Regions from separate parts of the Pseudoxanthomonas sp. LjRoot125 genome, predicted to be linked through region 2. Evidence: riboswitches for the same ligand, from Rfam matches in the RefSeq annotation. Region 2 holds a riboswitch; each other region holds the start of a gene.
The links. A riboswitch is a leader RNA that binds a small molecule or an ion and turns the genes downstream of it on or off. The one in region 2 is predicted to bind cobalamin.
Positions count from the first base shown of each region.

Region 1: linked by a shared signal. The riboswitch ahead of ACSION_RS03635 (SLATT domain-containing protein) and the one ahead of metE (5-methyltetrahydropteroyltriglutamate--homocysteine S-methyltransferase) in region 2 are both predicted to bind cobalamin.
Region 3: linked by a shared signal. The riboswitch ahead of btuB (TonB-dependent vitamin B12 receptor) and the one ahead of metE (5-methyltetrahydropteroyltriglutamate--homocysteine S-methyltransferase) in region 2 are both predicted to bind cobalamin.

Region 1 covers NZ_CAXUOY020000001.1:824,406-834,858, forward strand. Annotated here, with positions in the region: gene ACSION_RS03625 (DUF4365 domain-containing protein) at 1-1,063, shown strand, start outside; gene ACSION_RS03630 (SMODS domain-containing nucleotidyltransferase) at 1,135-2,427, opposite strand; gene ACSION_RS03635 (SLATT domain-containing protein) at 2,440-3,060, opposite strand; cobalamin riboswitch at 3,513-3,731, opposite strand; gene ACSION_RS03640 (hypothetical protein) at 3,917-4,402, opposite strand; tRNA gene ACSION_RS03645 (tRNA-Met) at 4,727-4,803, opposite strand; gene ACSION_RS03650 (RNA pyrophosphohydrolase) at 4,920-5,516, shown strand; gene ACSION_RS03655 ((2Fe-2S)-binding protein) at 5,583-5,795, shown strand; gene bfr (bacterioferritin) at 5,913-6,389, shown strand; gene ACSION_RS03665 (ATP-binding protein) at 6,356-8,833, opposite strand; gene ACSION_RS03670 (EAL domain-containing protein) at 8,836-10,453, opposite strand, start outside.
Region 2 covers NZ_CAXUOY020000001.1:287,053-297,505, forward strand. Annotated here, with positions in the region: gene ACSION_RS01355 (ribonucleoside-diphosphate reductase subunit alpha) at 1-2,041, shown strand, start outside; gene ACSION_RS01360 (ribonucleotide-diphosphate reductase subunit beta) at 2,162-3,181, shown strand; gene ACSION_RS01365 (acyl-CoA thioesterase) at 3,353-3,763, shown strand; gene metE (5-methyltetrahydropteroyltriglutamate--homocysteine S-methyltransferase) at 3,797-6,088, opposite strand; cobalamin riboswitch at 6,288-6,521, opposite strand; gene ACSION_RS01375 (hypothetical protein) at 6,584-7,093, shown strand; gene ACSION_RS01380 (serine hydrolase domain-containing protein) at 7,255-8,442, shown strand; gene ACSION_RS01385 (linear amide C-N hydrolase) at 8,437-9,495, opposite strand; gene ACSION_RS01390 (hypothetical protein) at 9,616-9,921, shown strand; gene purU (formyltetrahydrofolate deformylase) at 9,941-10,453, shown strand, end outside.
Region 3 covers NZ_CAXUOY020000001.1:778,927-789,379, forward strand. Annotated here, with positions in the region: gene ACSION_RS03430 (putative bifunctional diguanylate cyclase/phosphodiesterase) at 1-2,046, opposite strand, end outside; gene fabB (beta-ketoacyl-ACP synthase I) at 2,162-3,370, opposite strand; gene fabA (3-hydroxyacyl-[acyl-carrier-protein] dehydratase FabA) at 3,370-3,885, opposite strand; gene dinB (DNA polymerase IV) at 4,100-5,182, shown strand; gene btuB (TonB-dependent vitamin B12 receptor) at 5,238-7,103, opposite strand; cobalamin riboswitch at 7,223-7,442, opposite strand; gene ACSION_RS03455 (TfoX/Sxy family protein) at 7,490-7,858, opposite strand; gene ACSION_RS03460 (GAF domain-containing protein) at 7,855-8,340, opposite strand; gene ACSION_RS03465 (TMEM175 family protein) at 8,423-9,148, shown strand; gene bioD (dethiobiotin synthase) at 9,153-9,818, shown strand; gene ACSION_RS03475 (phasin family protein) at 9,913-10,305, opposite strand.

The DNA.
Region 1 (10,453 bases), 540 kb from region 2:
CGAGCGCGCAGCTTATCTATCAAGTATCGACGACCGACTTAGGGTTAGGATCGACTACGTGAATGGTCGGGAGAGCTACGCAGTTTCCGCAGCAAAGCCAAACGAGGAATTTGCGGCGGGTCTTGTAATCAATCCTGTGCCGCAGTCCGCTAATGTTGAGAAGCTGCGAGATGCAATGAACTATGGAGTTCCTGCGGAGTTTGACGTAGCAGAGTTCCGAATGACTGGCTCGCCACTGTTTGAAGAGATTGGAGCGGATCGTGGATTGGTCGGCCGAGTCTCCCTGCGGCCTACTCGTAGCGAATCAGTGCAAGTAACGATGGTTCCTGGCGAAAAATTCAGCCTGACAGCGGCATCTGTCCAGATTGATTCGAGACTCTACCGGGGGGCAAGAGGGCTTGCTGTTCTAAGTGAGGGCGAACAGTCGCCCCTGAGTCTGCGTGCCCAATTTGACCCCAGCGAGAATGGGACTAAGGCGAACATCACTTTATCTACCAATACTTCCGGATATCTTTCCAGTGCTCCTGTCGCCAATCTTACGGCGCTTGCAGGCTTCGCCGAATGGTTCGAGCAAGCGACAACTAAGCGCTCTATATGGCTCTGCTTCGACTTTGATGTAGGGCGGGTGCCTGCCGTGCTCGGTGAGGCTGAGGTCTCAAGAATGCTTCCCGTCTTCGGCCATCTTGCGTACCTATCAAAACTGCACGCGATAACAAAGTTCTGCGCATCAGGATTTCAACTTCCATTATCGTATGAGTTGTCGGATCAAGAGCTTGATGAGATAGATACGCTCTACAAGATCCTACGAGGAGAAAGGGTAGAGATCGGGTTGCAATCTCTCCAGTTCGATCCGCAGCGTGAGTTTGATGGAAGCTGCGGAGAATTCATCGCGACCACCGAACTTGTCTTTGTGATCCTTGGCAATGAGGTGGGCAAGTTTCCGGTAGCCATCCAGCTCAAAGATTTCGATTTGCTGCCCGGCACCGAAAAGTTCAGCTGGAGGCTACAGCGTGTCGAAGGCGCACAGTCGCTTCTCTACTACGACGAACATTCATCCGCGTAGTTCATGCCGAAGCGGTTTAGCCGTTCGTCGTGCTCCAAGGATCGAGCTAATGAGTAGGTGCGAGTTCGTGCCTACGCAACGACAATGGGAACCTCGGCACGATCCCTCGCTACGCAGACGCCGTTTTTGATTAAGTAGATCTCGACATAGTGGTCACCTTCGAAGTTTGTGTTCTCGTACTTCTCACGGTTTCCGCCATCGACCTCTAAGCCGCCTCGTTCCTTTCCGCGCGCAGCATGGCCACGATTCTTAACCTTCCAGCGCACGTTGTATGGCTCGGGCACGTTGCATTCGCGTAGGAAGAATCGCAGGCGGTACCCGAAGGGCAAGCGCCTATCGCGGCGCGCAAGCTGCATAAATCGCCACTGCATAACATTGTTCTGCATCACTTCATAGTCGAGCTTTGCTCTGTAGCGAATGTCTACAGGAAATTTGTCCTCGATAAATTCTTCGCCTGGGGAGGTAAGGTCCGGGAGAACGGTCTCTTGCAGAATCATCCTGCTCATCACCGGGAACGACCGGCCAAAGACAGAGCGCCACTTTTTAGTCTTCTCAACAAGATCAGTGGCTTCGTTTGCCTGCTGGCATCTGCGTAGCGCCTTTCGAGCTCTGCCAGTGAACTGACCTTTTGCTTTGACGGGGTCGCCACTTCCTGGTGCAGGCCAGGTGCCGTCGTTGTCGAGCCCGCTGAGCCACGCAAAAAGTGTGACCAAAAGGTTGGGATAGTCAGCTGCGGATGCGTTTTGCTGGGTAACGTGAGTTAGGAAGAACTGAACTACGAGAGTGTCTATGAGGTAGCCGCCCATCGGCGCCCCCATGTTGTTCTTCCAGGCGCGCATCATCTTCGCTAATGCACGAGCGTTCCCGTTCCAAGCCGTGTCATAGGTATTGAAGGCTTCCATCTCGATTCGGGGATTTGTTCTTTCCCACGAACCTCCGTTTCGAGTTGAGCCGTATATGTAAGACCTATCATTCTGGAGAAACGCTGGGAGGACCTCTACCACGTAATTCTCGAAGTCCACTACCACGACTGGGCCATCCCCGCGAATCGTTGTTCTCGTGTATCTCTTTTGTAGGGAGGCCCGGACATCTGCCAGCATCTGGGACGGGCCATTGCCGGAGCGCCCTTCGTAGCGTGCGAGATCACCTGGCGGCATCTCGAAAACCATGTCGAGGTCGCTGATGCCATGTATAGCGCTGCGACGCCCAAAGGAGCCAACTTGCAAGCTATGCAGCGTGTCAGAGCTGGAATTCCAGAAATCAGCATTGAGGCGGGTCGTTATGCCCTCATAGCTGGTGGAAATGTCCTGGCGATTGGATACGGCGAGGTTCGAGAGAAATTTGTTGAACGCGGCTGCACTCATGGACGTGCGCCGCTATTGGCAAAGAGCGTTGATGAAAAGGTGGATTCCACCAGCCAGTAAAGCCGAAGCGATGACGCCCAAACCAACAAAGGCAGAGAGCGGCGCCATATCGCGCCAGCTGAACTTGGGATTTCGGTGTTCTCGAACCCATGAGGAGTCAATCACCCAGAAGAATCGGTGGTGAGCCTTCCAGCTTGCCCCGAAGATCTGTGGAGACACGTTCAGGTCGGATGCTTCTGTGCGTATGTTGATTAGACGCTGGCGAAACTCGTCCAGTTGTGCCGACTGACCGCTTGAGCTCTTTGCATCGATGGCAAGGTCATGTAGGCGCTTATACAAATTATTCAGCTGTATAGCAGTCCGTTCGTATTCGCCAAGACGCGACTCATAGTCGCGTGCATAGAGCATGCAAATACCGATAATCAGCAGAATTGCCGACGGCAACTTGTCGGCAAACTGCGGATAGACCAGGCCTAAGATCCCTACTGCAAACGAGGTGACGGTCACCATGGTGGGTACTTTCGAGGCGATGTCGAGAGTCGCGAAGTGCAGGCTCGCGCTGTAACCGACGTTGTAGCCTTCGCTGGCGATCTGCTCGAGAAGTAGGTCTCGAGGCGACTTGTTCTGGGACATTCCATTGCGCCTTTAACGTGATCTTCATTCACATTAATGCCCTGAATTCCAGCCTGTCAAAGGCGCAGGCTTTCACCGCTACGGTATTCAGGGGGAGGGCCCAGCCTTTGAGGACGCCAAGCCACCCCTACCATCGTGATGGCTTCCGGAGATCCTCACGTCCACCACGACCGAACTGCGTAGAGGATCGCCGCAACACCGAATGTGCACGCGAGGACGAGTGCGGCGATTGCCAAGAGTTGGCCCGCCCGGTCAGCCCCGCGCGTGCTCATCTCGCCCTGGATATGAAGCTTATGTCGGTTGCCATCACTCTTCATCGTCTGTTCCTGCGAACGCACATCCACCAGCCCGAGGGGTTAGGTCGATCTGGAGGTGTGGTCGCGGGTCGCGATGCGAACGGGAGCCCCGCGACTGGCACGACGCCAGTCGACTGACCCCATCCAGTCCAACGCGTGGAAATGGGGCCGTCGGCAGGTCTTCGGACTGAAGGGCTCGGAAGGATTGTCTTCCACCTACTTCGCCAGCTTCCCGAGGTTGGCCTCAGTGCTTGTGGCGGGTTCGTTCCCTATTACCGCTGCGGGGCAGTGCCGGAGTGGCCCGAAGGCGTCACCAGCTTCCCGTTTTAATCCCGTGGCTTGCGGACCGCGGGAACCGACAACGGCAAGATATGGGGTGATTTGGAGCCAGTCAACACCAAATATTGTGTGGAACGAGACGTGGATTGCCGAAGCATGTTTCACGGGCTCCGACCCTCGGCGGCGGGGTAGGCGGCGCTATGGGAAGCGCATCAGGCCACCGCCAACCGCGTTCAGCTGGCGGCGCCTCAAACAACAGAAGCGGCCCTGTGGGGCTCCCGTCAAACCCCGCCAAGTTCCAAGCGGCGCGATTCACAATTCGGCGCCTCTTTGGGACCTACCAGTTTCCAGAGCCATTGCCCGGCAGGAAGCTTGCCAACCCACCAAGGTCCCAGCCTTTTGTAACGCTCCCAGTAGGTTCTGCACTTGAGGTCAACGGGGGTGCCGCATGCGTTGCACCGCTGCTCGTAGCTGCGGAGGCACTCGTTCCTGAGCTTGACCCTGGTCATCCCCTTCATCTCAATGCCGGCGTCGACCGATCTGCAAAAGAGGAACTGCTTCTTGCATTCCCGGGCGTCCGCCGAGGGGCAGGTGTCGGTCACGGGGATGGCAAGTTCATCCGGCCCCGGAAGAATCACGACGATGAGCAACAGAACCGTCAGGAGGACCTTCAACGGGAAATGGGGCGCTTCTTCTTGCACCCACTTGTCGGCCTTGGCCTCCAGCCACGCTACAAGCCGATCTTTCCACCGGTTCGCGGCGCTCATGGCATGTCCATCGTTTGTTGGGGCCCCATGGGCAGGAACGGGCGGGAGATGGCGGAGCGGTCAGGCGTCGGCAACCATCGGCGTTGCCGCATGGGCGCCGGTCCTACAGATCCGGCGCGCCAGTAGGGGGTATGCCCTGTTGGCTTGCTTGGCGTTACTCGAGGCCTCAGTTGAGCCCTTGCCTTCCGGAGATCTCCGAATGAGCGGCAGCTTTCCTAAGCCACCCTGAAGCCGGCCCCACCCCTACCGCAACCCCGAAACGCACCCAAACAAAAACCCGCCTTGCGGCGGGCTTCTTCAACGCGTTGATTCCTAACAGGAATCTGGTGGCTATGGGTGGACTCGAACCACCGACCCCAGCATTATGAGTGCTGTGCTCTAACCGGCTGAGCTACATAGCCGCGTGAACCGCGTATTCTTCATTTTCACCCCCTCCATGTCAACCGGGCGGCGCGCGCTTGTCGCTTCCGGCGGGGCGTGGCAGAGTCGGGGGCAGTAGATTTCAGGAGTCCGCATCGTGATCGATCCGGACGGCTACCGACCCAATGTCGGTATCGTGTTGATGCGGCCGGATGGCCGGGTGTTCTGGGCGCGACGGGTGCGCCGGGATGGCTGGCAGTTCCCGCAAGGCGGCATGAACACGGACGAGACACCGGTCGAGGCCATGTACCGCGAGTTGCGCGAAGAAACCGGCCTGTTGCCCGAACATGTCGAAGTTTTGGCTGTGACGCCCGGCTGGCTGCGTTATCGACTGCCGCCCCGGGCGGTGCGCCGGAACGAGCGTCAGGTCTGCATCGGCCAGAAGCAGGTCTGGTTCCTGTTGCGTCTTTTGGGGGATGAAGCCCATCTGCGCCTGGACCTGACCGAAAGCCCCGAGTTCGACCATTGGCGCTGGGTGGATTTCTGGTACCCCGTCGAGCACGTGGTCCTGTTCAAGCGCCGTGTCTACGCCAGTGCCCTGGGCCATCTCGCGCCGTTCGCGCGCGGCGTGGCGGGGGTCCAGGCCATTCCCCCGCCATTGCCGTCCGCGCGGCCGCAGGAGATTGTCCGCCGGCGAGGCCGTAGCCGGCCCGGACGTAAACGGGATGGCGGGAGCGAGCCTGCCCAGAATTGACAATCATTCTCATTTTGGGTGCAATAGCACCGGGCCACTGTGGGTCCGTCGCATCCGCTCCCTAACGTGTACGTCTGCATCTGCAACGGCGTGACCGAACGCCAGATCCGTGAAGCCGCCACCGCTGGCTGCACGACCGTGGCCGAGCTGACGATGCGGACGGGCGCCGGCGCCAACTGCGGCAGCTGCCTCGACATGGCGATGGATGTGTTGCAGGCCGCGCAGCCCGCGCCGCGGGAATCCTTGTTCCCGATCCTGACGCTGTCCCACGCCGCCTGATTCGCGGCAACCGTCCGTCGGCGGCGTCGCTCCTTCCCAATGATCACGATTCGCGTTCCGTCACGGAGCGCGTGCACGGGCTAACCTTTGCCGTCCTTCCGCCCACGGAGCATGGCCATGAAAGGCGACGCCAAGGTCATCGAGTACCTCAACAAGGCGCTCTACAACGAGCTCACCGCGATCAACCAGTACTTCCTGCACGCCAAGATGCTGAAGAACTGGGGCTTCAAGGAGTTGGCCGAGCACGAGTACAAGGAATCCATCGACGAGATGAAGCATGCCGACAAGCTGTCGGAGCGCATCCTGTTCCTCGATGGCCTGCCGAATTTCCAGGCGTTGGGGAAGCTGCGCATCGGCGAGACGCCGCGCGAGATCCTCGAGTGCGACCTGGCATTGGAGCAGGAAGCCCTGCCGCTGTTGCGCGATGCCATCAAGTACTGTGAGTCGGTGGCGGATTACGTCAGTCGCAAGCTGTTCGCCGACATCCTGGATTCCGAGGAAGAGCACATCGACTGGCTGGAGACGCAGCTGTCGGTGATCGATCGGATCGGCGAGCCGAACTACCTGCTGACCAAGCTCGAAGGCGACGACTGAGGCGTCGCGGCAGGCTGCGGAATCAGTGGCCTGCCCAACTGCTGTGCGGCGTAGCCCTGGAGCGCCATCCGGGCGCGCGCATACTCCGCGATGACCAGCGCGACTGCGACGGCCGGGCGCTCCAGCTTGCGCGCCCGTGCACCCAGTTCGACGCGCTTGGCGGCAGCCGATAGCGCCATCGCGCCGACATTGGCGCTGGAGGATTTCAGTGTGTGCGCGGCATCGCGCATCGCATCCAGGTCGGGGATCGCCGCCGCCTTCTCGAGCGTCGAGATCAGGCGCGGCGCATCTTCGAGGAATACGGTGATGATGCGGGCGGTTTCGTCGCCGGCGATTTCACGGAGTTCTTCCAGCATCGTCTGGTCCAGCACCGGGAAACTCGGTGCCGGTGCGCGCGCCGTGGCCACCGCTGGCGTGGCGGGCGCCGGCTCGACGGGCGCAGCGAGCGCGGCGTTGCGCAACACGAAGTTCATCCGGTCGGGCAGCCAGCGATTGAGGCAACCCTCCAGTTGTTCGCGCGACACCGGCTTGGCGAGGTAGTCGTCCATGCCGGCGTCGAGGCAGCGCTGCCGGTCGCCGGCCATGGCATTGGCCGTCATCGCGACGATCGGCAGACGCCCGCCGGTCGCACGCTCGGTTTCGATCTCGCGCCAGCGGCGCGTCGCCGCATAGCCGTCCAGCACCGGCATCTGGCAGTCCATCAGCACCAGGTCGAAGTGCTCCACTTGCATGCGCTTCAGCGCAATGTCGCCGTTGGCCGCCGTTTCGCACTCGAAACCGAGCGCGGAGAGCAGCTTTTGCGCCACCAGCAGATTGACCGGATTGTCTTCCACCAGCAGGAGTCGGGGCTCGATCCGCATGGCGCTGACGATGGCCGGCTCGGGTTGGGAGGGGATTTCAGGTGCGGCTTCGGCGCTGACCGGTGTCGTTGCGAACGCCGGCGTGGCCGTTTCCGGAATATCCGGCCCGGATGTCACTGGGAAGATTTCTTCCACCATCGGTGCTCCGACTTCGGGGTCGCGCTCGGGCGCGGCACCGGTCAGCGCGGCGCGAAGGTCGGCATCCGGCGACTGACGCGAGAGCAAGGTCGCGCGTGCGTGAAGTTCGGAGGGTACGGTCTCATCGCCATACAGCCAGACCAGGCGCAGCGAGTCCGGCAGCGGACGGCGCGTGATCGCGCGGTGCAGCGCGAGCGCCGTGCTGCGGATACCGCTGATGTCGGCCAGCACCGCCAGGTAGTCCTGTTGTGCCTGCTCGGACACCAGGCGGAGACGGTCCAGCGCTTCCTGGGTGGTTTCCACGGCGACCGGCTGCATGCCCCAGTTGGTGACCAGCAGGGTGAGGCGCTGCCTCAGCCTTGCGTCAGGCGAAACGATGAGGACGCGCCCGTGGTCCAGTGCGCCGTTGTCGCGCTGGCGAAGGTCGCCGATGACCTTCATCAGCGGGGCCTCGAACCAGAACGTCGAGCCTCGGCCGACCTCCGACACGACGTCGATGCGGCCGCCCATCAGGTCGACGATGCGCCGGCAGATCGCCAGGCCCAAGCCGGTGCCACCGTACAGACGCGTGGTCGAGGCATCGGCTTGGCTGAAGGAATGGAACAGGCGTCCACGCGCGTCTTCGTCGATGCCGATGCCGGTGTCGCGCACTTCGAAGCGCAGCAAGTGCTGCGCGGCGGTCTCGCCGAGCCGGCGCACGACCAAGGTGACGGAACCGCGGTCGGTGAACTTGATGGCGTTGCCGACCAGGTTGGTCAGCACCTGGCGCAAACGCACCGGATCCCCGCGCACCGGCAGGCGTACCGCGGGGTCGAGCTGCAGGCTCAGCTTCAGGCCCTTGTTCTCGGCCGGGCGATACATCAGCTGCAGCACGCTATCGAGCAGTTCGCGCAGGTTGAAGCCCGTTATCTCGAGGTCGAGCTTGTTGGCCTCGAGCTTCGAGTAATCGAGGATGTCATCGACGATGCGCAACAACTGGTGCGACGAGGCGGTGGCGGTCGCCAGCATCTCGCGCTGGTCCGGCGCCAGCGGCGCGCGCGAGAGCATCTCCAGCATCGGCACGATGCCGTTGAGCGGCGTGCGGATCTCGTGGCTCATCGTGGCGAGGAACTCGCCCTTGGCCATCGCCGCGGACTCGGCGGCTTGCTTGGCGCGCACGAGTTCCTGTTCCAACTGGTCGTGCCGCTGCAGGTCGCGGCGCAATCCGTCCCGTTCGGACTCTGCCATCGCCGCGCGGGCCTGTACGCCCGTGTGCCGGTGCGCCTGCGCGCGGGCGCGCAGCGCTTCTGCCAGTGCGGTGGCGAGCGTGGCGCCGCCGGCGCCGATCGCCACCGGTAACCAGGGACCATCGATGCCCGCCGCGTGCAGGCCGCCAGCGGCGACCGTGGCGGCGGCGAGCGCCGTCGTCAGCCAGGGCATCACCGGTGTGCGCCCCGCGGCGGGCATGCTTACAGCACCGCGTTGTGGAAGTCGAAGCCGAGTTCGCTGCCGACCGCCTGCACCAGGTTGCCCTGGATGAAGTCGACACCGCCCATCCACATGGCCGCGGCGGCCTGCGGATCCTCGATCTGCTGGCCGATCACCTGCAGCCCCTGGCGATGGGCGGCATCGATGACGCCGCGCAGCTGGTCGCGCAGCACCGGGTCGGCGTGCGCACTGGCGTATTTGCTGGACACGCGCACGAAGCCAAGGGGCAGCTGCGTGAGCAGGGCATCGGCCTCGGTGCCGGGCTCGAACTGGCTCAGGCAGAACTGCACGCCCGCCGGCATGAGCTGCTGGCAGAACTGGCGCAGCGTGACGGTGTGGATCAGCGCATCGGCCAGGCGAAGGTCGATGACCAGCGACGTGCCTTCGATACCCCGCGCGCGCAGTGCATCCAGCAACCACTGCGCGTGCGAGTCGCGCGCCAGCGAGCGCGGTGACTGCGACACGAACAGGCGCAGGGAAGGGCCTTCCGCCTGCCGTTCGGCCAGTACGTAGAGTGCGTGTTCCAGCACCCAATGGTCGATCTGCGCGATCCCGCCGGCCGATTCCGCCGCTGGGATGACCTGCGAGGCCGATATCAGCGACCCATCGGCCTGGCGCATGCGCAGCAGCACCTGGTATTGCGCCTGGTCGCTGCCGGCGACGGCGACGATCGGCTGGTAGGCGAGTTCGAACTGGCCGTCCTCGAGCGAGATGCTCGGTGCGTCCTCGTCGATCTGCGCGGGTTCATAGGCGGCGAGGCTTTCCGGCTTCAGGCGGGCCTGCAACACGGCGCGTTCGGTCGCTTCGAGCGCGCTGCCCGCATCGGCGAAGCCGAGCGACAGCGCGGTGTAGCCGACCGAACCGCGCAACTTCAGTGCCTCGTTCGCGCGAGCCTGGAAATCGTGGGCCGTCAGGCCGTCGCGCAGTTGTTGCGCGAGCGCGACCAGCGTGCCTTCGTCGACCGTGTCGGCAAGCATGAGGAAGCTGTTGTCGTTCAGCCGTGCGACCGGATGCGGCGACGCGGCGGCGGCGAGTTGGCGGCCGGCCTGGTTCATCAGGTGCTCGAACACGGCGTAGCCGTAACGCTCGCGCAGGCTCAGTGCGCTGCTGACTTCGATGAAGAACAGGCCGCCGCCCGCGTTGCGTTGCAGGCTGTCGGTGAGCTGCTGCAGCACGAACGTACGCGTGGGCAGGCCGGTTTCCGTATTCAACGTCGCGCGCGGGAGCGCTTGCTGGCGCTGGCGCGAGCGGAGGATACGATTGGAGACGGCGGCGATCAGGTGACGTGGCCGGATCGGCTTGTTGAGAAAGTCGTCCGCGCCGCTTTCCAGCACTTCGAATTGGCGCTCCGGGTCCGGATCGCCGGTGAGGAAGACGATCGGCAGGTGCAGGTATTCGGGCTGCTGGCGGATCAGCATCGTCAACGACATGCCGTCCTTGCCCGGCATGTGCAGATCCATCAGGACCAGGTCCGGATGGAAGCGGCGCATTGCATCGAGCACGCCGTCGGACTGCATCTGTACCTCGGCCTGCATGCCGGCGCCATGCAGCACGCTCTGCGCGAACAAGGCCTGCCCACGGTCATCCTCGACGATCATC
Region 2 (10,453 bases):
GGTGACGCGCGGCCACGAGGTCGGCCTGATCAACGACCGCCTGCTGAACTTCGTGCAGACCAACGCACGCAAGCTCAACGATGCACTGGACGCCTCGCTGGACCTGCACTTCGACTACTTCGGCCTGCGCACGCTGTACGACCGCTACCTGCTGCGCCACCCGCACACCCGCAAGGTGATCGAAACGCCGCAGCAGTTCTTCCTGCGCATCGCCTGCGCGCTGAGCGAGGACGTGCCGGAGGCGCTGGCGCTGTACCGCCGCATGGGCAACCTGGACTACCTGCCCAGCTCGCCGACGCTGTTCAACAGCGGCACCACGCACGAGCAGCTGTCATCGTGCTTCCTGCTCGATTCGCCGCAGGACACGCTGGAATCCATCTACGCCAAGTACGGCGACATCGCCCAGCTGAGCAAGTTCAGCGGCGGCATCGGCGTGAGCTACACGCGCGTGCGTTCGCGCGGCTCGCTGATCAAGTCCACCAACGGCCACAGCAACGGCATCGTGCCGTGGCTGAAGACGCTGGATTCCTCGGTCGCGGCGGTCAACCAGGGCGGCAAGCGCAAGGGCGCGGCCTGCGTGTACCTGGAAACCTGGCATGCGGACATCGAGGACTTCCTCGAACTGCGCGACAACACCGGCGATGAAGCCCGCCGCACCCACAACCTCAACCTGGCCAACTGGGTGCCGGACCTCTTCATGAAGCGCGTCGAGGCCGACCAGGAATGGTCGCTGTTCGATCCGCGCGTGGTGCCGGAACTGACCGACCTGTACGGCGCCGCCTTCGAGCTGGCCTACACGCAGGCCGAAGCGCAGGGCAAGGCGATGAAGACCACGTCCGCCCGCAAGCTGTACGGCCGGATGATGCGCACGCTGGCCGAGACCGGCAACGGCTGGATGACGTTCAAGGACAAGTGCAACGCGGCCAGCAACCAGACGCTCCGCGCGGGCAACGTCATCCACCTGTCGAACCTGTGCACCGAGATCCTCGAGGTCACCTCGGCGGAAGAGACCGCCGTGTGCAACCTGGGCTCGATCAACCTGGGCCGCCACTTCGATGACGATGGTTGGTTCGATTTCGACAAGCTCGCCGAAACCGTCCGCCTGGCCGTGCGCCAGCTGGACCGCGTGATCGACCTGAACTTCTATCCGATCGAGACCGCGCGCCGCGGCAACCTGCGCTGGCGCCCGGTCGGCCTGGGCTGCATGGGCCTGCAGGACGTGTTCTTCAAGCTACGCCTGCCGTTCGACAGCGCCGAAGCGCGCGCGCTGTCGGCGAAGATCGCCGAGACCATCTACTTCCATGCGCTGGAAACGTCGGTGGAGCTGGCGCAGGAACGCGGCCGCCATCCGTCGTTCGCCGACACCCGCGCGGCCAACGGCGAACTGCAGTTCGACGCCTGGAACATTACGCCGGAGAACGTCGAGCGCTGGGACGCCCTGCGTGCGCGCATCAAGGAACATGGCCTGCGCAACTCGCTGCTCATCGCCATTGCGCCGACCGCGACGATCGCCTCGATCGCCGGCTGCTACGAGTGCGTGGAGCCGCAGGTGTCCAACCTGTTCAAGCGCGAAACGCTGTCGGGCGACTTCCTGCAGGTCAACCGCTACCTGGTGGACGAGCTGAAGAAGCTCGGCCTGTGGACGCCGGAGACGCGCGATGCGATCAAGTTGTCCGAAGGCTCCATCCAGGGCATCGCGCAGATCCCGGAGACGCTGCAGCAGGTCTACCGCACCGCGTGGGAACTGCCGATGCGCTCGCTGATCGACATGGCGGCCGGCCGCGGCGCCTTCATCGACCAGTCGGCATCGCTCAACCTGTTCATGGAAAGCCCGAACATCGGCGCAATGTCGTCCATGTACATGTACGCATGGAAGCAGGGCATCAAGACCACCTACTACCTGCGCTCGCGCCCGGCGACGAAGATCGCCAAGACCACGGTCAGCACGGCCGCCGCCGCCGCGCCAAAGCGGGAATACACGCCCACCGAAGCCATCGCCTGCTCGCTGGAGAACCCGGAAGCCTGCGAGGCCTGCCAGTAACGCCTCTCCCACGTCGGTATTCCCGACGGATCACGGCACAGGGACGTGCCGGGCGCACGGATGCGCCACTCCCTCATTCATGGCGCGCCGTCGCCGACGGCGTGCCGCACAGGAAACACCATGTCCGCCCAACCCAAGCAGATGCTGCTAGACCCCGGTTTCGAACTGACGCTGCGCCCGATGCGCTACCCGCAGTTCTATGACATGTACCGCGACGCCATCAAGAACACGTGGACGGTGGAAGAGATCAACTTCCAGATTGACATCACCGACCTGCACTCGAAGATGACGCCGGCCGACCGCCACCTGATCCACCGGCTGGTCGCGTTCTTCGCCACCGGCGATTCCATCGTGTCGAACAACCTGGTGCTGAACCTGTACCAGCACCTCAACGCGCCCGAAGCGCGCATGTACCTGTCGCGGCAGCTCTACGAAGAAGCGCTGCACGTGCAGTTCTACCTGACCCTGCTGGACAACTACCTGCCCGACCCGTCGGAGCGCTTCAAGGCGTTCGCGGCGGTGGAGAACATCCCGGCGATCAAGAAGAAGGCCGACTTCTGCTTCAAATGGATCGACAGCATCCAGGACATGAAGCGGATCGAGACGCGCGACCAGCGCCGGCAGTTCCTGCTCAACCAGATCTGCTTCGCCGCGTGCATCGAAGGCCTGTTCTTCTTCGCTGCCTTCGCCTACGTGTACTACTTCCGCTCGCGCGGCCTGTTGCCGGGCCTGGCCAGTGGCACCAACTGGGTGTTCCGCGACGAGAGCTGCCACATGGAGTTCGCGTTCGAGTGCGTGCGCACCGTGCGCGAGGAAGAACCGGACCTGTTCGACGACGTCATGCAGCAGCAGGTCTACGACATGCTGGAAGAGGCGATCGAGTGCGAAGTGCAGTTTGCCGAGGACGTGCTGTCGGGTGGCGTGGCCGGCATCTCGACGCGCGACATGCGGCAGTACCTGCAGCACTGCGCGGACCAGCACTTCGCCAAGCTCGGCATGCCCAAGCGCTACGACGTGCGCAACCCGCTGCCCTTCATGGAGCTGCAGGACGTGCAGGAGCTGACCAACTTCTTCGAACGTCGCGTCTCCGCCTATCAGCTGGGCGTACAGGGCGAGGTGGGCTTCGACCACGCGTTCTGAGGCGTGACGATGGTTGACGTGGGAGCGACGTAAGTCGCGATCTCTGCAACGACACGTCCTCGTGGCATCCGAAGGGCGACGGCGTGCTTCTTTCGCCCTGTCGCGACTCACGTCGCTCCCACAAGGCCTGCGCTATGCTCCCGCCGGGAGTACGCGAACCGGAGCACCACCATGACCGAACTGGCCAACGCCGAAGCGCGCCCCGTCGAGGCGCGCCTGCTGCACATGGTCTTCCCCGACCACACCAACCACCTGGGCACGCTGTTCGGCGGCCAGGCGCTGGCGTGGATGGACATGTCGGCCTTCATCGCCGCGTCGCGTTATGCGCGCACCACCGTGGTCACCGCACGCTCGGAGCAAGTGGATTTCAACCAGCCGATCCACAAGGGCGACCTTGTGGAAGTGGTGGCACGCGTGGTGAAAGTCGGGCGCAGCTCGATGAATGTCGACGTCGAAGTCATCACCGAGAACCTGCTGACCGGCGAGCGCAAGCTGTGCACGCGCGGCCATTTCGTGATGATCGCGCTCGACCCGCTGGGCCGGCCGACGCAGGCACCGCCACTGACGCCCACCGACGCGTAGGGCGGGCCTTGGCCCGCCGCCATGCTGCGACGATCAGGCCGCCTGTGCCTGGTCGCCGCGCAGCGCCCGCGCTGCCGCCACCATCCGTTCCAGTGCGGTACGTACCTCCGGCCAGCCGCGGGTCTTCAGTCCGCAGTCCGGATTGACCCAGATCTGTTCCGGCGCCAGCACGGCGCGCGCGCGCTCCAGCAGGTCGATCATCTCGCCACCGGTGGGGATGCGCGGCGAATGGATGTCGTACACGCCCGGCCCGATCTCGTTGGGATAGCGGAACTTCACGAACGCCTCCAGCAACTCCATGCGCGAGCGCGAGGTCTCGATAGAGATGACGTCCGCATCCATCGCGGCGACGGCCTCGATGATGTCGTTGAACTCCGAGTAGCACATGTGAGTATGGATCTGGGTGTCGTCCCGCACGCCGGAAGCGCTGATGCGGAAGCATTCCACGGCCCAAGCCAGGTAGGCGGCCCAGTCCGCGCGACGCAGCGGCAGGCCCTCGCGCAGCGCGGGTTCGTCGATCTGGATCACGCCGATGCCGGCGGCTTCCAGGTCCAGTACTTCATCGCGCAGCGCCAGCGCGATCTGCCGGCAGGTCTGCGCACGCGCCTGGTCGTCGCGCACGAACGACCACTGCAGCACCGTGACCGGCCCGGTCAGCATGCCTTTCATCGGCCGGTCGGTCAGCGACTGCGCGTACTGCGACCAGCGCACCGTCATCGGTGCGGGACGCGATACGTCGCCGTAGATGACCGGCGGCTTCACGCAGCGCGAGCCGTAGCTCTGCACCCAGCCGTTCTTGGTGAAGGCGAAGCCGTCCAGCTGCTCGCCGAAGTACTCCACCATGTCGTTGCGCTCGAACTCGCCATGCACCAGCACGTCGATGCCGATCTCTTCCTGGATGCGCACGCAACGCGCGATCTCGGCTTCGAGGAAGGCGTCGTACGCGGCGTCGGACAGCTTGCCGCCCTTGTGCCGGGCACGCGCATCGCGCACCTCGTGGGTCTGCGGGAACGAGCCGATCGTCGTGGTCGGGAACGACGGTAGCGCGAAGCGCGCCTGCTGGGCCGCGCGCCGCTGCGGGTACGGCGCGTCGCGATCAATGTCGGCGGCTTCGGGTGACGCCAATCTCGCTGCGACGGCCGGCCGGTGCACGCGCGCGGACTGGCGACGCGATTCGATGCGGTCGCGTGCCACTGCCAGCCCGGCATCGGCCGCGCGCGGGTTGCGCAAGGCATCGGCCAGCAGACGCAGTTCCTCGATCTTCTGCCGCGCGAAGGCCAGCCACGATTTGAGATCGGACGGCAGCGCCTTCTCGCCGGTGACGTCCACCGGCACATGCAGCAGCGAGCACGACGGCGCCAGCCACAGGTGGCCCAGGTCCAGGTGGCCCTGCGCGTACTTGGCCAGGATCAGCGCGTTGTCCAGGTTCGTGCGCCAGATGTTGCGTCCGTCCACCAGGCCCACCGAGAGCACGCGCGCTTTCGGCCATTGCTTCAGCACGTCGTCCAACTGCTCCTTGCCGCGCACCAGGTCCACGTGCAGGCCATCGACCGGAAGCGCGCACGCCAGCGGCAGCTGCGCATCAAGGCGGCCGAAATACGTCGCCAGCAACAGGCGCGGACGGATCGTTTTCGCCAGCACGGCGTACGCGCGCAGGTAGGCAGCGCGCGTGGCGTCGTCCAGGTCCAGCACCAGGCAGGGCTCATCCACCTGCACCCAGTCCGCGCCGGCGGCGTGCAACTTTGCCAGCAACTCGGCATAGACCGGCAGCAAGCGGTCGAGCAGGGCGAGACGATCGCTGCCATCCACGGTTTTGGCCAGCAGCAGGAAACTCACCGGTCCCAGCAGCACCGGCCGTGCGGCATGGCCGGCGGCGCGCGCTTCGAGGAACTCGGCCACCGGCTTGTCGCCGCGCAGGCGGAACTCCTGGCCTGCGTGCAGTTCCGGCACGAGGTAGTGGTAGTTGGTATCGAACCACTTGGTCATCTCCAGCGCGCGCAGGTCCACGCCGTCCTTCTGCAGGCCGCGCGCGAGCGCGAAGTAGCCGGCGAGCGGATCGGCATCCGCCAGTACGCGGTAGTCGTCGGGAATCGCATCGAGCAGGAAGGCGGTATCGAGTACGTGGTCGTACAACGCGAAGTCGTTGCAGGGCACGACGTCGGCGCCGGCATCGCGCTGCAGTTGCCAATGACGATGGCGCAGTTCGCGTGCGGTGTCGTGCAGGTCGGCGGCGGTGGTGTCGCCGCGCCAGTAGCTTTCCAGGGCGGTCTTGAGTTCGCGCTTCGCGCCGATGCGCGGGAAGCCGAGGGTGGTAACGGTGGTCATGGTGCGTGTCCTCATGCGTGGCGGATGAGGAACGAAGGAACCGCGCGCCAGGCCAGGGCCCGCCACGCCAGCGACCTTCGCCCCCGCGGGCGAGCCGGAGTGCCGGAAGGAAGCGGCGCAGGAGGACGCGTCCGCTCGCGAAGAAGGACGCAGGCTCCGGCCGCTCCCCCTCGGAAGCTCCAGGTCAGGCGGAAGACGGTCGTGTCTTCCGGCCAGGGCAGGTCTTCGGGCTCATGGACGGGCGCGTGTGCGCTGGCCTACTTCCCGCCGCTTCCCGGTCCGCGAGGACCAGTGCTGTTGGCGAGGTTCGTTTCCAAATACCGCTGCGGGGCAGCGCCGGAATAGGCCCATGGAACAGGCCGCACCGGCTTCCCTTTTAATTCCATCGCTTCATTGGGATGAAGCGATGGAAACCTTGGCGAGGCGAACGTTACCCGCGCCCGCGGGGAGCGTCAAGCACGCCTCTACGTCCTGCCGTTCCGTTAGAGTCCCGCCATGGACACGGCCGATAGGTGGAAGGTGGCGGCTCTGGCAGCGGTCGCGTTGCTCGGGGCCGCGTGGCTCGTGGACTTGCTGCTGCTTTCCCACTATCGGCACCAGGACTACACCGGTGATTGCGGTCCCGGCGCAGCGAGCGTCAAGGTGGACCTAATCGGGGGATACGAAGGTTCCTCGAACGAGCGCGGAGCGCCGTACTACATGCGTCTGATACTCAGGGGAGACGATGCGCGCGCGCTGGTGGGGCCACGACTGGTTTCTGCCAGGACCGGACGGAGCCTTGAACTGCCGGACATGGCGCGTGGCGAAGTATCTGGCGCCCACGAAGGCGAGATCCCCACGGTCTGGCTCTCCCGGGATTTCTCGATTCCCTATGAACACCATCTCTTCGCGGGCACGATGGAAGCCGCCGGCGGACGACCGACACTCGCTCTTGTGTGTCGGCTGGTGCCCACGCCGACAGAGGAGTGGCGCGTTCCCGTGCTCGACATGCTGATGAGCGTTTGACGCGGCGCCCTCTCGCAGAAGCGGGAGGGGGTTGGGGCGTTCGTTCGTCCTCCTTGTTCAAGCCTCTCGTGGATTCCTCTCCGATGCCACCCGTCGCGTCGCCGCCTTCTCCCTCACGCCGTCGCTGGTTGAACACCCTTGCCGCTGCGCCGCTTGCCGCCATGGCGTGGCCGCGTCTGGCCTCCGCCGCCGCCTGCGACGACGCCGCGAACTGGATCCCGCCCGATGCCTTCCTCGCCGACCTGCCGCGACTGATGCAGGCGCTGCGCGTGCCCGCCATCGGCATGGCCGTCGTCGAGCGCGGCGAAGTCGTGTGGTCGCGCAACCTTGGCGTGCTGAATGCAGAGACACGGGCGCCCGCGGCGGACGACACGCTGTTCGAGGATGCCTCGCTCAGCAAGCCGGTGTTCGCCTACCTGGTGCTGCAACTGGCCGACCAGGGCGTGATCGATCTCGATGCACCGCTGGTGCGCTATCGGCGGATGGACTACCTGGCCGACCACCCGTGGGTGGACCTCGTCACCGCGCGCGACGTGCTGCGCCATTCCACCGGCATGCCGAACTGGCGCAAGGACCCAGCCCACGAGAAGCTCGTGCCGGCGGTGAAGCCCGGCACGCGCATCGACTATTCGGGCGAAGCGATCTTCTGGTTGCAGCTGGTGGTGGAGACGCTGACCGGCGAGAGCCTGGATGCGTCGATGCAGCGCCTGCTGTTCGGCCCGGCCGGCATGCGTGACAGCAGCTACACATGGAGCAAGGCGCTCGCAGCGCGCTCGGTGTACGGCCATCGCGCCGTGGAGGACGAGGAAGTCGGCATGCCGCCGCAGATGCTGCGCGACACCTGGAACGCGGCGCAGACCGTCGCGGACCGCTGGGGCAAGCCGCTGTCCGCCTGGCGTTACGAAGACGCCGAGCGCGCACTGCCCGAAGTGCAAGCCATCACGCCTAAGGGCCTGGTGAACTGGCCCGGCGACATCCTCGCCAACGCGGCGGCCAGCCTGCGCACCACGCCGGTGGACTACGCGCGATTCATGGCGCTGATGGTGCGCACGTCGCGTGCGCCATGGCAGATCAGCGAGGCCACGCGCACGGCAATGCTCACCAAGCAGATCGACGTGCCCGGCCGCTGGACCGACAAGGGCCTGGGTTGGAACCTCGAAACCACGCCACGCGGCCCGGTGTTCTACCACTCGGGCAGCAACGGCAACATCTTCAAGAATTTCGCCCTCGGCGATGCGCGCGGCCAGCGCGCGCTGGTCGCGCTGACCAACGGCGGCAGCGGCAACGTGCTGTACCGGCGCGTGGTGCGCGCCGCGACGGGACACGACTTGCTGGCGTTCGACCTATAGGCCCTGGAACACGAATGGCTCCGCGGGCTTGAAATCCTTCACCGCGTTGCCGGCGAAGACATTGCGCTGGTCCTGTCCCAGGTCCAGCCGCAGCACCTTGCCGGTCTCCTTCGAGAAATCGACGTCCTTGAGGTCCACCCAGAACGTGTTCGGCGTCAGCGCGGATTCGAAGAAGTAGAGCTTGCGTTTGTGGTCGGCGACCGTGCGCCAGCGGGTGGAGGAGATGTTCGGCTCTTCCGGCGTATTGATGCCGAACGGCACCGACGCGTTGCGGATCACGCTGAAGACGCTGGCCAGCGCCTTCACCGGATCTTCGGCCTTGGGAATCGCATTGACGTAGAACGAGGCGCGCGCGAAACGGTCCGACGCTCGGTTGGTGCCCGGCAGCATCACCGTGCCACCGATCTGCTTCCAATAGGCGTTGAGCGCGAGCTGCTGGTCGAACACCGGTGAGTTGGTCATCACCTGGTACTGGCGGCCATGGTGGATCACCTGCTTGCCGTCGATGTACTCGACGATGGCGCTGTCGCCGCTGGCGTCCGACATCGACAGGTGCAGCGTGGTCAGCCGGTCTTCACCCGGGACCTTGTCGGTCACCACGGTGAAAGGCTGCTTGCGCAGCGCATCGACCGCCTCCTTCACCGTGCCGTAGTTGTCCAGCACGTACTGCGCCCAGGCCGCGATGCTCAGGCCGGGACCGCGACCGTCATAGGCGGGATACTCGGATTCGACCAGCCACAACACATTGGCAACCAGGCCGGCCTCGTTCATGCCGTCGGTGGTGGAGACCTCGTAGCCTGTGGCGATCACGCTGCCGTACTTCGAGGTCCACGTCACCGAGTTCGGGCCGGCCTGTCCGCTGCGGGCCATGCCGCGCGGGAAGATCCACAGGTGGGTGGCCACGTCGTTCTTCCAGTCCATCGAACGTGCGGTGATGACGTCCTCGTTGGCACCGAGATAGACCACGCGCGTACAGGCGGCGGCGGGCGGAGCGGCGAGTGATGACAGCAGGGTGGCGGCGAACGCGAGCGGCAATACGAAGCGACGATCCATGACGGTCTCCGTGAAGGCGGGAACAGGCGGTGCGCGACGGCGGCGCCCGCCCTTTATGCCAGCGGGTGTGTTAAACAGCGATCCTCAGCCGCCCCCCGAGATGCTGCCATGGCCATCCCTCTGTCGCCGCACCGTTCGTCCACCCGCGCGCCGCTCCTCGCCCTCCTGGCAATGACCCTCGCCGCCTGCGTCAGCACGCCCGGCCCGCAGGTCGCCGGCAGCGGCACGTGCCGCGATGCTTCGCTCGGCTGGGCCGTAGGCCAACCGGCCGACGAAGCCACGCTGCGCCGCCTGTCCAGCGAAAGCGGTGCGGGCCTCGTCAACCCGATCGGCCCCACCACGGTGGTGAAGCACGACGCGCGCAAGGACCGCCTGCGCGTGTACATCGATGCGAGCAACCGCATCACGGCGGCGCGCTGCGAGTAGTCCTTCGCTCTCCCACGCCATGCGCCGCGACCACATCCTCACGCTGTCCTGCCCGGATACGACCGGCATCGTCTATCGCGTCACCGGGCTGCTGTTCGACGCCGGCTGCAACATCCTCGACGCGCAGCAGTTCGGCGACGAGGAATCCGGCCGCTTCTTCCTGCGCGTGCATTTCGACCTGCCCGACAGCATCACGGCCGAAGCGCTGCATGCGCGCTTCCAGCCGCTCGCCGATACGTTCGCGATGGACTGGCAGCTGCACGACGCGCGCCGCAAGGCGCGGTTGATGGTGCTGGTCAGCAAGCAGGGGCATTGCCTCAACGACCTGCTGTTCCGCGTGCACAGCCGGCAGTTGCCGGTGGAGATCGCCTGCGTGGCGTCCAACCACGCCGACTTCGCGCCGCTCGCCCAATCGTACGGCGTCGCTTTCCACCACCTGCCGGTCTCTGCCGAACACCGCGAAGAGCAGGAGCATCGGATCATCGACCTGGTCGAGCGCGAACGGATCGACCTGGTCGTATTGGCGCGCTAC
Region 3 (10,453 bases), 490 kb from region 2:
ATGCACCAGTCGGTCCGCCGCCACCGGTTCGCCGAGCAGGTAGCCCTGGTAGAAATCGCAGCCCAGCTGCCGCAGCTGCTGTTGCTGACCGGGGGTTTCGACGCCCTCGGCGACAACCTTGAGGTTCAGCGTGCGGCCCAGGGCCACGATCGAGGCGACGATCGCGGCGTCGTCGGCATTGGATTCCAGCTCGCGGACGAAGGCGCGGTCGATCTTCAGCTCGGTGGCCGGCAAGCGCTTGAGGTACAGCAGGCTGGAGTAGCCGGTACCGAAATCGTCGATGGAGATCCGCACGCCCATGCGTGTCAGCTCGTCGAGGATGTCGACGCTGGCGTCCGCATCGCGCATCGCGGTGGTCTCGGTGATCTCCAGCGTCAGGCGCGTCGGGTCCAGCGCATGCCGCGCCAACGTGTCGCGCACGGTTTCGACCAGCGATGGCGAGGAGAACTGCAGCGGCGACAGGTTCACCGCGATGGAGGGCACATCGTGGCCTGCGCAGTCCCATGCGTGCAGCTGCCGGCAGGCTTCGTCCAGCACCCATTCGCCCAGGCTCAGGATCAGCCCGCTGCGTTCGGCGGCGGCGATGAACGCCCCCGGCGGCAGCAGCCCCATGTCCGGATGCTGCCAGCGCAGCAGCGCTTCCACGCCCGCCATGCGGTAGTCGGGTGCGGCGAACTTGGGCTGGTAATGCAGCACGAGTTCGTTGCGCTCCACCGCGCGACGCAGGTCGTTCAGCAGCTTCAGCTGCTGGTGCGCGCTGATGTTCATCGACGGCGCGAAGAAGGTGTAGCCGTTCCGGCCGTTGTCCTTGGTGTGGTACATCGCGGCATCGGCGTGCGCCATCAGGTCGCGCTCGGTCACGCCGTCGGAGGGATACATGGCGATGCCGATGCTGGCGGTGACCTGCACGTCGATGCCCTGCGCCTGGATCGGCAACGACACGGCATCGAGGATGCGCTGCGCGACCACCGCGGCATCGTCCGGGTCGGTGGAGGGGGCGACCAGCACGAATTCATCGCCGCCAAGCCGCGACAGCGTGTCCTGGCTGCGAAGCAGGCCGCGCACGCGCGTGGCGACGTCGGCGAGCAGCAGGTCGCCGGCCTGGTGGCCGTAGGCGTCGTTGACGCTCTTGAACCCATCGAGGTCCAGGAACATCACCGCCAGCGACTCCTGCTTGCGCTTGGCCTTCTCGATGGCCTGTTCGATGCGGTCCTGCAGCAGCACGCGGTTCGGCAGCTTCGTGAGCGGGTCGTGCAGCGCGGCCTGCACCAGTTCCTCGTTGGCGCGCGCCAGCGAGATCGCGAGGTGGCGGGTGCGCAGGTGCATCTGCCGGTCCAGCACGGACACGATCAACGCGATGCCCATGATGGCCACGGTAGCCACCACCACCAGCACGGCCAGCCATTGCGCGGGCACGCCACCATCGCGCGCCGCGCCGCACCAGCTGTCGGCCGGGAAGCGGGCAGCGGCCATCCCGGTGTAGTGCATGCCGACGATGGCAAACCCCATCACCACGGCGGCCGTCAGGCGCATCCCGTGCCGGCGGTGGCCACGCCGGAGGTGGAAGGCGATCCACAGCGCAGCACCGGAGGCGACCACGGCGATGACGATAGACAGCGCAAACCACAGCGGGTCGTAGTCGATGCCGGGCTGCATGCGTAGCGCGGCCATGCCGATGTAGTGCATCACCGCGATACCCGCGCCCATCAGCACGGCCCCGAGGCTCAGCAGGCGCAAGGGCAGGTCGGGACGCGAGACCAGCCACAAGGCGAACGCCGAGACGCCCACCGCGGCGAGCATCGAGTAGAGGGTGATGGCGAGGTCGTAGCCGAGCGGGATGGGCAGGTCGAACGCGAGCATGCCGACGAAGTGCATCGACCAGATGCCCAGGCCCATCGCCATCGCGCCACCTGCCAGCCACCAGCGCGCCGCGGCGGTACCGCGGGTGGTGGTGACGCGGCCGGCCATGTCCAAGGCCGTGTAGGACGCCAGGATGGCGACCAGCAGCGAAAAGAGGACGAGGACCTCGTTGTAGGTTCCGGACATGGGGCAGGGGCCGACGCCGGGGACGGGCGTCCGTCAGACTGTATCGGCCGCTACGCTTCTGACTTGAGCGCCGCGGCCGCCACCGAGGCGACCGCGGGCAGGACCGGACGCCCGGTCAGACGCGCCCGAACACCAGGCTCGCGTTGGTGCCGCCGAAGCCGAAGCTGTTGGACATCACCGTATCCAGCGTCGCGTCGCGGCTGGCCTGCACGATGGGGAAGCCCGCCGCGCCTTCATCGAGGGTCTCTATGTTGGCCGAGCCCGCGATGAAGCCGTCGCGCATCATCAGCAGGCAGTAGATCGCTTCGTGCACGCTGGCCGCGCCGAGCGAGTGGCCGGACAACGCCTTGGTGGACGAAATCGGCGGCAGGGTGTCGCCGAGCGCGGCGCGGATCGCGTCGAGTTCGATCACGTCGCCCAGCGGCGTCGAGGTGCCATGCGTGTTGAGGTAATCCAGCGGCTGGGTGACGCCTTCCAGCGCCATCTGCATGCAGCGCACCGCGCCTTCGCCGGATGGCGCCACCATGTCGGCGCCGTCGGAGGTCACGCCGTAGCCGAGCAGTTCGGCATGGATGCGCGCGCCGCGCTTGACCGCGTGGTCATAGTCCTCAAGCACCAGCATGCCGCCGCCACCGGCGATGACGAAGCCGTCGCGGTCCGCGTCGTAAGGACGCGAGGCGTGGGTCGGGTCGTCGTTGCGCTTGCTCGACAGCGCGCCCATCGCGTCGAACATCATCGTCAGCGCCCAGTGCAATTCCTCGCCGCCGCCGGCGAAGACGATGTCCTGGCGGCCGGCGCGGATCAGGTCCGCCGCCGCGCCGATGCAGTGCGCGGAGGTCGCGCAGGCCGCGGAGATCGAATAGCTGACGCCCTTGATCTTGAACGCGGTGGCCAGCGTCGCCGACACCGTCGAGCACATCGTGCGCGGGACCATGTACGGGCCGACCTTGCGGATGCCGCGTGCGCGCAGCAGGTCGGCCGCTTCGATCTGCCATTCGGCCGAACCACCGCCGGAACCGGCGATCAGGCCGGTGCGCGGCTGGCTGACCAGTGCCTCGTCCAAGCCGGCATCGGCGATCGCATCGCGCAGCGCGATGTGCGCGAACGCGGCCGCGTCGCCCATGAAGCGCTTCTGCTTGCGGTCGATCTGCGCGTCGAGGTCGATCTCGGGCGCGCCGCCGACCTGGCTGCGGAAACCGAGCTCGGCGTACTGCGGGATATGGCGGATGCCGGAGCGGCCTTCGCGCAACGCGGCCGACACGGTGTCCGCGTCGTTGCCCAGGCAGGAGGTGATGCCCAGGCCGGTGATGACGACACGGCGCATCAGAAGCTCTCCGTCGACGTGAACAGGCCCACGCGCAGGTCGCGCGCGGTGTAGATCTCGCGGCCGTCGACCAGCATGCGGCCATCGGCCACCGCCAGCACCAGCTTGCGGTTGACCACGCGGCTGATGTCGATCTCGTAGCTCACGCGCTTGGCGGTGGGCAGCACTTGGCCGGTGAACTTCACTTCGCCGGAGCCGAGCGCGCGACCACGGCCGGGCGCGCCGATCCAGGTGAGGAAGAAACCGGTGAGCTGCCACATCGCATCCAGGCCCAGGCAGCCGGGCATCACCGGATCGCCGAGGAAGTGGCACTGGAAGAACCACAGGTCCGGACGGATATCGAGTTCGGCGCGCACCATGCCCTTGCCATGCGTGCCGCCGTCCTGGCGGATCTCGGTGATGCGATCGAACATCAGCATCGGGTCGTTCGGGAGACGGCCGCTGTCGGGGCCGAAGAGTTCACCGCGCGCGCTGGCCAGCAGCTGTTCGCGCGAGAAGGAAGCGGGGGCGTTCATTGCGTCGTCCGTTCTGCGAAGGCGCAAATAATGCACACATGTGCATACGCTTGTCTTGATGCAAATCAACCGGGTTTTTCCATACGCCGGCGTACCATCGTGGAAGTGCAATTTCGGCAAGGGTTTCACGCGATCCGCCCGCATCTCCACACGCGTGCGTATCCAACGCGCATGCATCCATGCGATCGCGTACGGCCGCCGATATCATCGCGTGATGCGCAAGATCATCCACATCGACATGGACGCGTTCTACGCGTCGGTGGAGCAGCGCGACGATCCGTCGCTGCGCGGGCGACCCGTGGTCGTGGCCTGGCGCGGCGAGCGCTCGGTGGTGTGTGCGGCGTCCTACGAAGCGCGCGTGTTCGGCGTGCGCTCGGCGATGCCGGCGATTCGCGCGGAGCGGTTGTGCCCGCAGGCGGTGTTCGTGCCGCCCGATTTCATCCGCTACAAGGCGGTGTCGCGGCAGGTGCGCGAGATCTTCTTCCGTCATACCGACCTGGTCGAACCGCTCTCGCTGGACGAGGCCTACCTCGACGTCACCGCGCCGAAGACCGACCTGCCGACGGCCACCGCCGTGGCCGAGACCATCCGCGCGCAGATCCGCGAAGAAACGCAGCTGACCGCCTCGGCCGGCGTGGCGCCGAACAAGTTCCTCGCCAAGATCGCCTCGGACTGGCGCAAGCCGGATGGCCAGTTCGTCCTGCGTCCGCACCAGGTGGAGGCGTTCCTGACGCCACTGCCGGTGGAGCGCATCCCGGGCGTCGGCAAGGTGATGCAGGGGCGCTTGAATGCGGATGGCATCCGTACCGTCGGCGACCTGCGCCTTCACCCGCAACACGAGCTGGAAGCGCGCTACGGCAGCTTCGGCGGCAGCCTGTACCGGCGCGCGCGCGGCATCGACGAGCGGCCTGTCGAACCGGACCAGCCGGTGCAGTCGATCTCCTCCGAAGACACCTTCGCCACCGACCTGCTGTTGTCGGAACTGGAACCGCACATCGTCCGCATCGCGGAAAAGGCATGGCAGGCCAGCCGCAAGACCGAGCGCGTGGGCCGCACAGTGGTGCTGAAGCTGAAGACCTCCCAGTTCCGCATCCTCACCCGCAGCTTCACGCCGGAATCGCCGCCGTCCTCCGCGCAGGACTTCATCGATATCGCCCTGGCGCTGCGCGAGCGCGTCGACCTGCCGGGCGCCACCCGCTACCGACTGGTGGGCGTGGGGCTGTCGGGGTTCCGGGATCGGGATGAGATGGCGACCCAGCCTGGCTTGTTCGACGGAGCGGAGTTGGCTGCCGGTTGAGCCGAAAAAAAGCCCGGCAATGCCGGGCTTCTTCCTGTCGCGTGCCGCCGTCGAATTACTCGGTCGGCTGGTAGCGCAAGCTCAGGCCGTAGGTGCGGCCGGCCTGGTTGTACCAGGCGACGGTTTCGTACTCGCGGTCGAACACGTTGCCCACCTTCGCTTGCAGCGTCCATGCCGGCGCGATGGCGTACTCCAGGCGCAGATCCAGCGTGCTGTAGCCGCCCAGGCGGACCGTGTTGGCCAGATTGTCGTAGCGCTCGCCTGCGGCGTTGAACGTCAGGCCGGTGCGGAACGCGCCGAACGCGCGATCCACGTCGACGCGCGCGGTGTTGCGCGGACGGCGTGCCAGCAGGTTGTCGTCGTTGAAGCCGGCCGACCGATTGCGCGGATCGGTGTGGCTCAGCTGGGTGGCGATGTCGAAGCCTGCCACCGCGACGTCGACGGTGAACTCCGCGCCGCGGATGCGGGCTTCGTCGATGTTGTTGGGCAGGAAGATCGCCGCGTCGTAGGAGATCAGCTGGTCCACCTTGTTCTGGTAGACGTTGAACGTCCAGTTCCAGGTGTCCGCGTACTGCGCGATGCCGAGGTTGACGCTCTCGGACTCTTCCGGCTTCAGGTCCGGATTGCCGAAGAACGGGTAGTACAGGTCGTTGAAGCTCGGCGCCTTGAAGCCCGTGGCCACGCTGGCGGTCAGCTTCAGGCCGTTACCGAAGCCGAACCCGTAGCCCAGGCTGCCGGTGGTGTGGTTGCCGAACTGCTCGTTGTCGTCGTTGCGGACGCTGGCCTGCAGCTGGTGCGCGCCGAAGCGGCCCTGGTATTCGACGAAGCCGGCCAGGTTGTCGCGCTGGGTGACGTCGAAGTCGGTGGCGCTTTCCACCTTGTCGTCCTGCCAGTCGATGCCGGCGGTCAGCAGCTGGTTGGCGGCCACGGCGAAGTCGCCCTGCGCCGACGCCACGTAGCGACGCGTCTCGAAGTAACCGGACGGCACGTCATCGTGGAAGTCGTCGGACTTGTCGTCGTTGCGGCCCAGGCTCAGCAGCAGGTTGACCTTGTCGCTCGGCGCGTAGCGCAGCTTGGTGCCCAGCACCTGCTGCACGGTTTCGGATCGGTTGGTGAAGCTGCCGTCGAACTCGCTCTCGCCGTCGGCGCGCAGCGCGTTGGCTTCCAGCGTCAGCGTATCGGTGAACGAGTAACCGCCGCGCAGGTTGGCCGAGGTATTACGGTAGCCGTCGCGGTCGGGTTCGTCGGCGAAGCAGCCGGCACCGAACGGGTTCGCGGCATCCCCGCTGGTGCCGCGGCAGGCGTTGAAGCCGTCGGTGCGCGTGTGCGCCACGTCGGCGCCGAACCAGCCGCGGCCGATGCCGCCGCCGATACCGGCGCTGGCTTCACGCGTACTGTCGCTGCCCACGCCGATGCGGAAGTTCGGCCGCACCTTGCCGGTGTTGCGGCGGGTGAACACCTGGATCACGCCGCCGATGGCTTCGGAGCCCCACAGGCTCGAGCGCGGACCGCGCACGATCTCGACGCGATCGATCTGGTCGATCGGCAGGTCCTGCAATGCCGGCAGGCCGGCGGTCGCCGAGCCCATGCGCACGCCATCCACGAGCACCAGCACGTGGTCGGATTCGGCACCGCGCAGATTGAGCGTGGTGATCTTGCCCGCGCCGCCCTGGTTGGCGATCGAGATGCCGGCGCGTCCCTGCAGCAGTTCGCCCAGCGAGCGCGCCTGGCTGCGCTGGATCGCGTCGCGGCCGATCACCTGCGCGGGAACCAGGCTGTCTTCGACGGCCACTTCCGTGCGCGTGCCGGAGACGATGATCTCGTCGAGGTTGGTGGCCTCCTGCGCCTGCGCTGCAGCGGGCAGCGCCATCGCGACCGCGAGGGCCAGCAGGGAAGGGGAGGAAAAAGTACGGCTTTGCATCGGAACAACTCCATCGCGCGCCCCGCGCGCATTCTTCGGCGTGGAGTCGCGATGGAAAGGGATGCGGAGCGGACAGCGCAGGCGAAGCGGCGCGGCACGCCGCGACGCCCTCCGCATCGCAACCAGTGGACTCCCAGGCCGGTCTCCGGGCTTGCGAACGAGTGCAGGGCACTCCGCCGTGGCGCCTTCCCATGCGTCGTGGACGCACAGTGGCCGATGCCGCGGCTGTCTTCGCCTACCGTTGCGGGGGCAGCGCCGGAATGCCGCCGTGGGGCGGGTCACCGGCTTCCCGTTTCAACCCGGCACGAGGCGCGGGTCACCTGAAAGCGCGCGCAGTATACGGGAAGCGCTCGCGTCGCCGTCAGGCGCGCGGTCGCCGCGGGCGATCAGTCGTCGCCGCGCGAGTCGAACAGGTTCAGGGACGGGCCCGTGTCTTCTTCCTGCTCGGTGTGGGTCGTCGTCACCGGGCCGGCGGCAGGGCGGCCACGCGGTGGCGGCAGCAAGGCCGCGGCCGCGTCGTAGGCCACCAGTAGTTCGCCGCGGCGCGCTTCGGGCAACTGCTGCCAGTGGCAATCCAGCAGGGCGCCTTCCAGCGCATACAGCAGGTTGAGACTCGGGCGGAACCCCGCACGCTTGACCCGGATGAAGGCCTCGACCGCGCCAACCGACTCCAGGTCCTCCTGCGTGCGCAGGCCGACCTGGCGGAGCCAGGCGGCGGACTTGGGGCCGATGTTGCGCAGCTTGGTGCCTGTCATGTCAGCGAATCCAGGAAAATGGCGGCGATGCGTTCCATGCCTTCCTGGTCGTCCGCATCGAACCGGGCCAGGCGGGGGCTGTCCAGGTCGAGCACGCCGACGAGTTCGCCCCCTTTCACCAGCGGGACCACCAATTCCGAGCGCGATGCGGAATCGCAGGCGATGTGGCCCGGGAAGGCGTCCACATCGTCCACGCGCTGGGTCTGGTGGGTGCGTGCGGCGGCTCCGCAGACCCCCTTGTCCAACGGGATCCGCACGCAGGCTGGTAAGCCTTGGAACGGACCGACCACCAATTCCCGGCCATCGAAGAAGTAGAAACCCACCCAGTTGAAGTCCGGAAGGGCGTGGTAGACCAGTGCGGCCAGGTTGGCGGCATTGGCGATCCGGTCCGGTTCGCCAGCCAGCAGGGCGCGCGCCTGTTCGACCAGCTGCGCGTATTGTTCCGGCTTGCTGCCGGTGAGCGTTTGGGAGGCGAATGACATGCCGTCGATTCTACTCCCGGCACTTCGCGGCGGCCCGATATGATGCATTCCATCGGCAGGCCTGACGGGGAGACGGGTAGGCATGAGCGCAGGTGAAGACGAGGCCAGCTGGCGCGGCCATGGGGTGACGCGGCTCGAGGCGTTCGTGGATGCGGCCTTCGCGTTCGCGGTGACCCTGCTGGTGATCTCGGTGGACAGCATCCCGGACAGCATCGGCGCGCTGCTGCAGGCGCTGAAGAACGTGCCGGCGTTCGCCGCCAGCTTCGCGATGGTGGCGATGTTCTGGTATGCGCACGTGCGCTGGAGCCGTCGCTACCGCCTCGGCAGCGTGCCCGCCACCTTGCTCAGCCTGCTGCTGGTGTTCCTGGTGCTGGTCTACGTGTATCCGCTGCGCCTGTTGCTGGGCACCTTCTTCGCCTGGATCACCGGCGGCTGGTTGCCGATGCCGCTGAACGACGCCAACGGGGCGCGCCCATTGGCCTTCATGTTCACCTTTTACGGGTTGGCGTTCGCGTCGATGTCGGCCTGCATCGGCGGCCTGTACGCGCTGGCGTGGCGTGCGCGTGCGCGCCTGGAGTTGGATGGAGAGGCCGCCGCCAACGCCGCGGGCGAGTTCGCTTCGCATGCGTATTTCGTCCTGGTCGGGCTGCTGTCGGTGCTGATCGCCGGCCTGCTGACCGAAGACTCGCGCTCGTGGCAGGTCGCGCTGCCGGGCAGCGTGTACTTCCTGCTCTCGTTCACCGGCCTGCTCCACGTGGCGGGACAGCGCTGGGGCGCGCGTCGCTGGCCGGCACGCGCGGAGGATTGAGGCGATGGACAGGCTGTTCGTCACCGGCACCGATACCGGCGTGGGCAAGACCGTCGCCAGCGCCGCGCTGCTGCATGCGTTCCGCGCACGTGGCCTGTGCGCGGTGGGCATGAAGCCGGTCGCCAGCGGCTGCGAACGTATGCCCGATGGCTGGCGCAATGAAGATGCGCTGGCCCTGCAGGCCGCCAGCGATCCGGTGCCGCCCTACGAGGACGTCAATCCCTACGCCCTGCCCGCGCCGCTGGCGCCGGAGATCGCCGCGCGCGATGCGGGCGTGGACGTGCAACTGGGTGTGCTGGTGTCCGCGTTCGAACGCCTGCATCCGCTGGCCGACATGGTGCTGGTGGAAGGTGTCGGCGGCTGGGCCGCGCCGCTGACGGCCACGCTCGACCAGCGGCACCTGGTCGAACAGCTGCGCCTGCCGGTGGTGCTGGTGGTCGGCATGCGCCTGGGGTGCATCAACCATGCGCGGCTCAGCGCGCGCGCGATCCAGGACGACGGCGCGCGGCTGGTGGGCTGGATCGCGAACGAAGTCGACCCCGACATGGCGCGCCGCGACGAAAACTTCGCCCTGCTGTCGGCGCGCATGCCCGTGCCTTGTTGGGGACGGTTGCCGCATGCCCCGGGTGCGCAGGCCCAGGCGCTGGCGACGTCCCTCGCGTTGCCCTGATCGCGGACAATAAAAAACCCGGCAGCGTGGGGGCTGCCGGGTCGGGCTTGCGCGGAGGGAGGGGAGGGCCGCGCAATAACCGGTTGAAGCGGGCTTACTTGGCCTTCGCGGCCTTGGTCGCCTTGGCCACGGAGGCCTGGACGTTGTCGGTCGCGGTTTCGAACTGGGTCTTCACCAGCTGGCCGAAGGCTTCACCGGTCTTCAGGCTCAGGCCGAACACTTCCTGGCTGGCGGCGACGACGCGCTCGGCGTTGTCCTTGGCGACCTGCAGGCCCTTCGGCCACAGATTCTTGTAACCGTCGAGATCACGGGTCTCGGCCAGCTCGCCGAAGAAGGCGGTGGTGGCGTCGACGTTCTTTTCGAAGGTCTTCAGCTGCACGCCGAACACCGTCTCGGCGCTTTCCAGGGCCAGGCGGTTCGCACGGGCCGCAGCGGCCGCGAACTGGTGCGTGAACTGGCTGAAGCTTTCGTTGAATTGCGTGGTCATGGCGTGCTCCTAAAAGGGGATTTCCATCTGTTGCGGCGCAGCATAGAGGGATCCATGTTGCAGCGCAATAACCGGCGTATGGAAATCCGACGAACGGTCAGGAGCCGTTAAAAATCAAACGCTTGTATGGCGTGGTCTGGAACCGGTT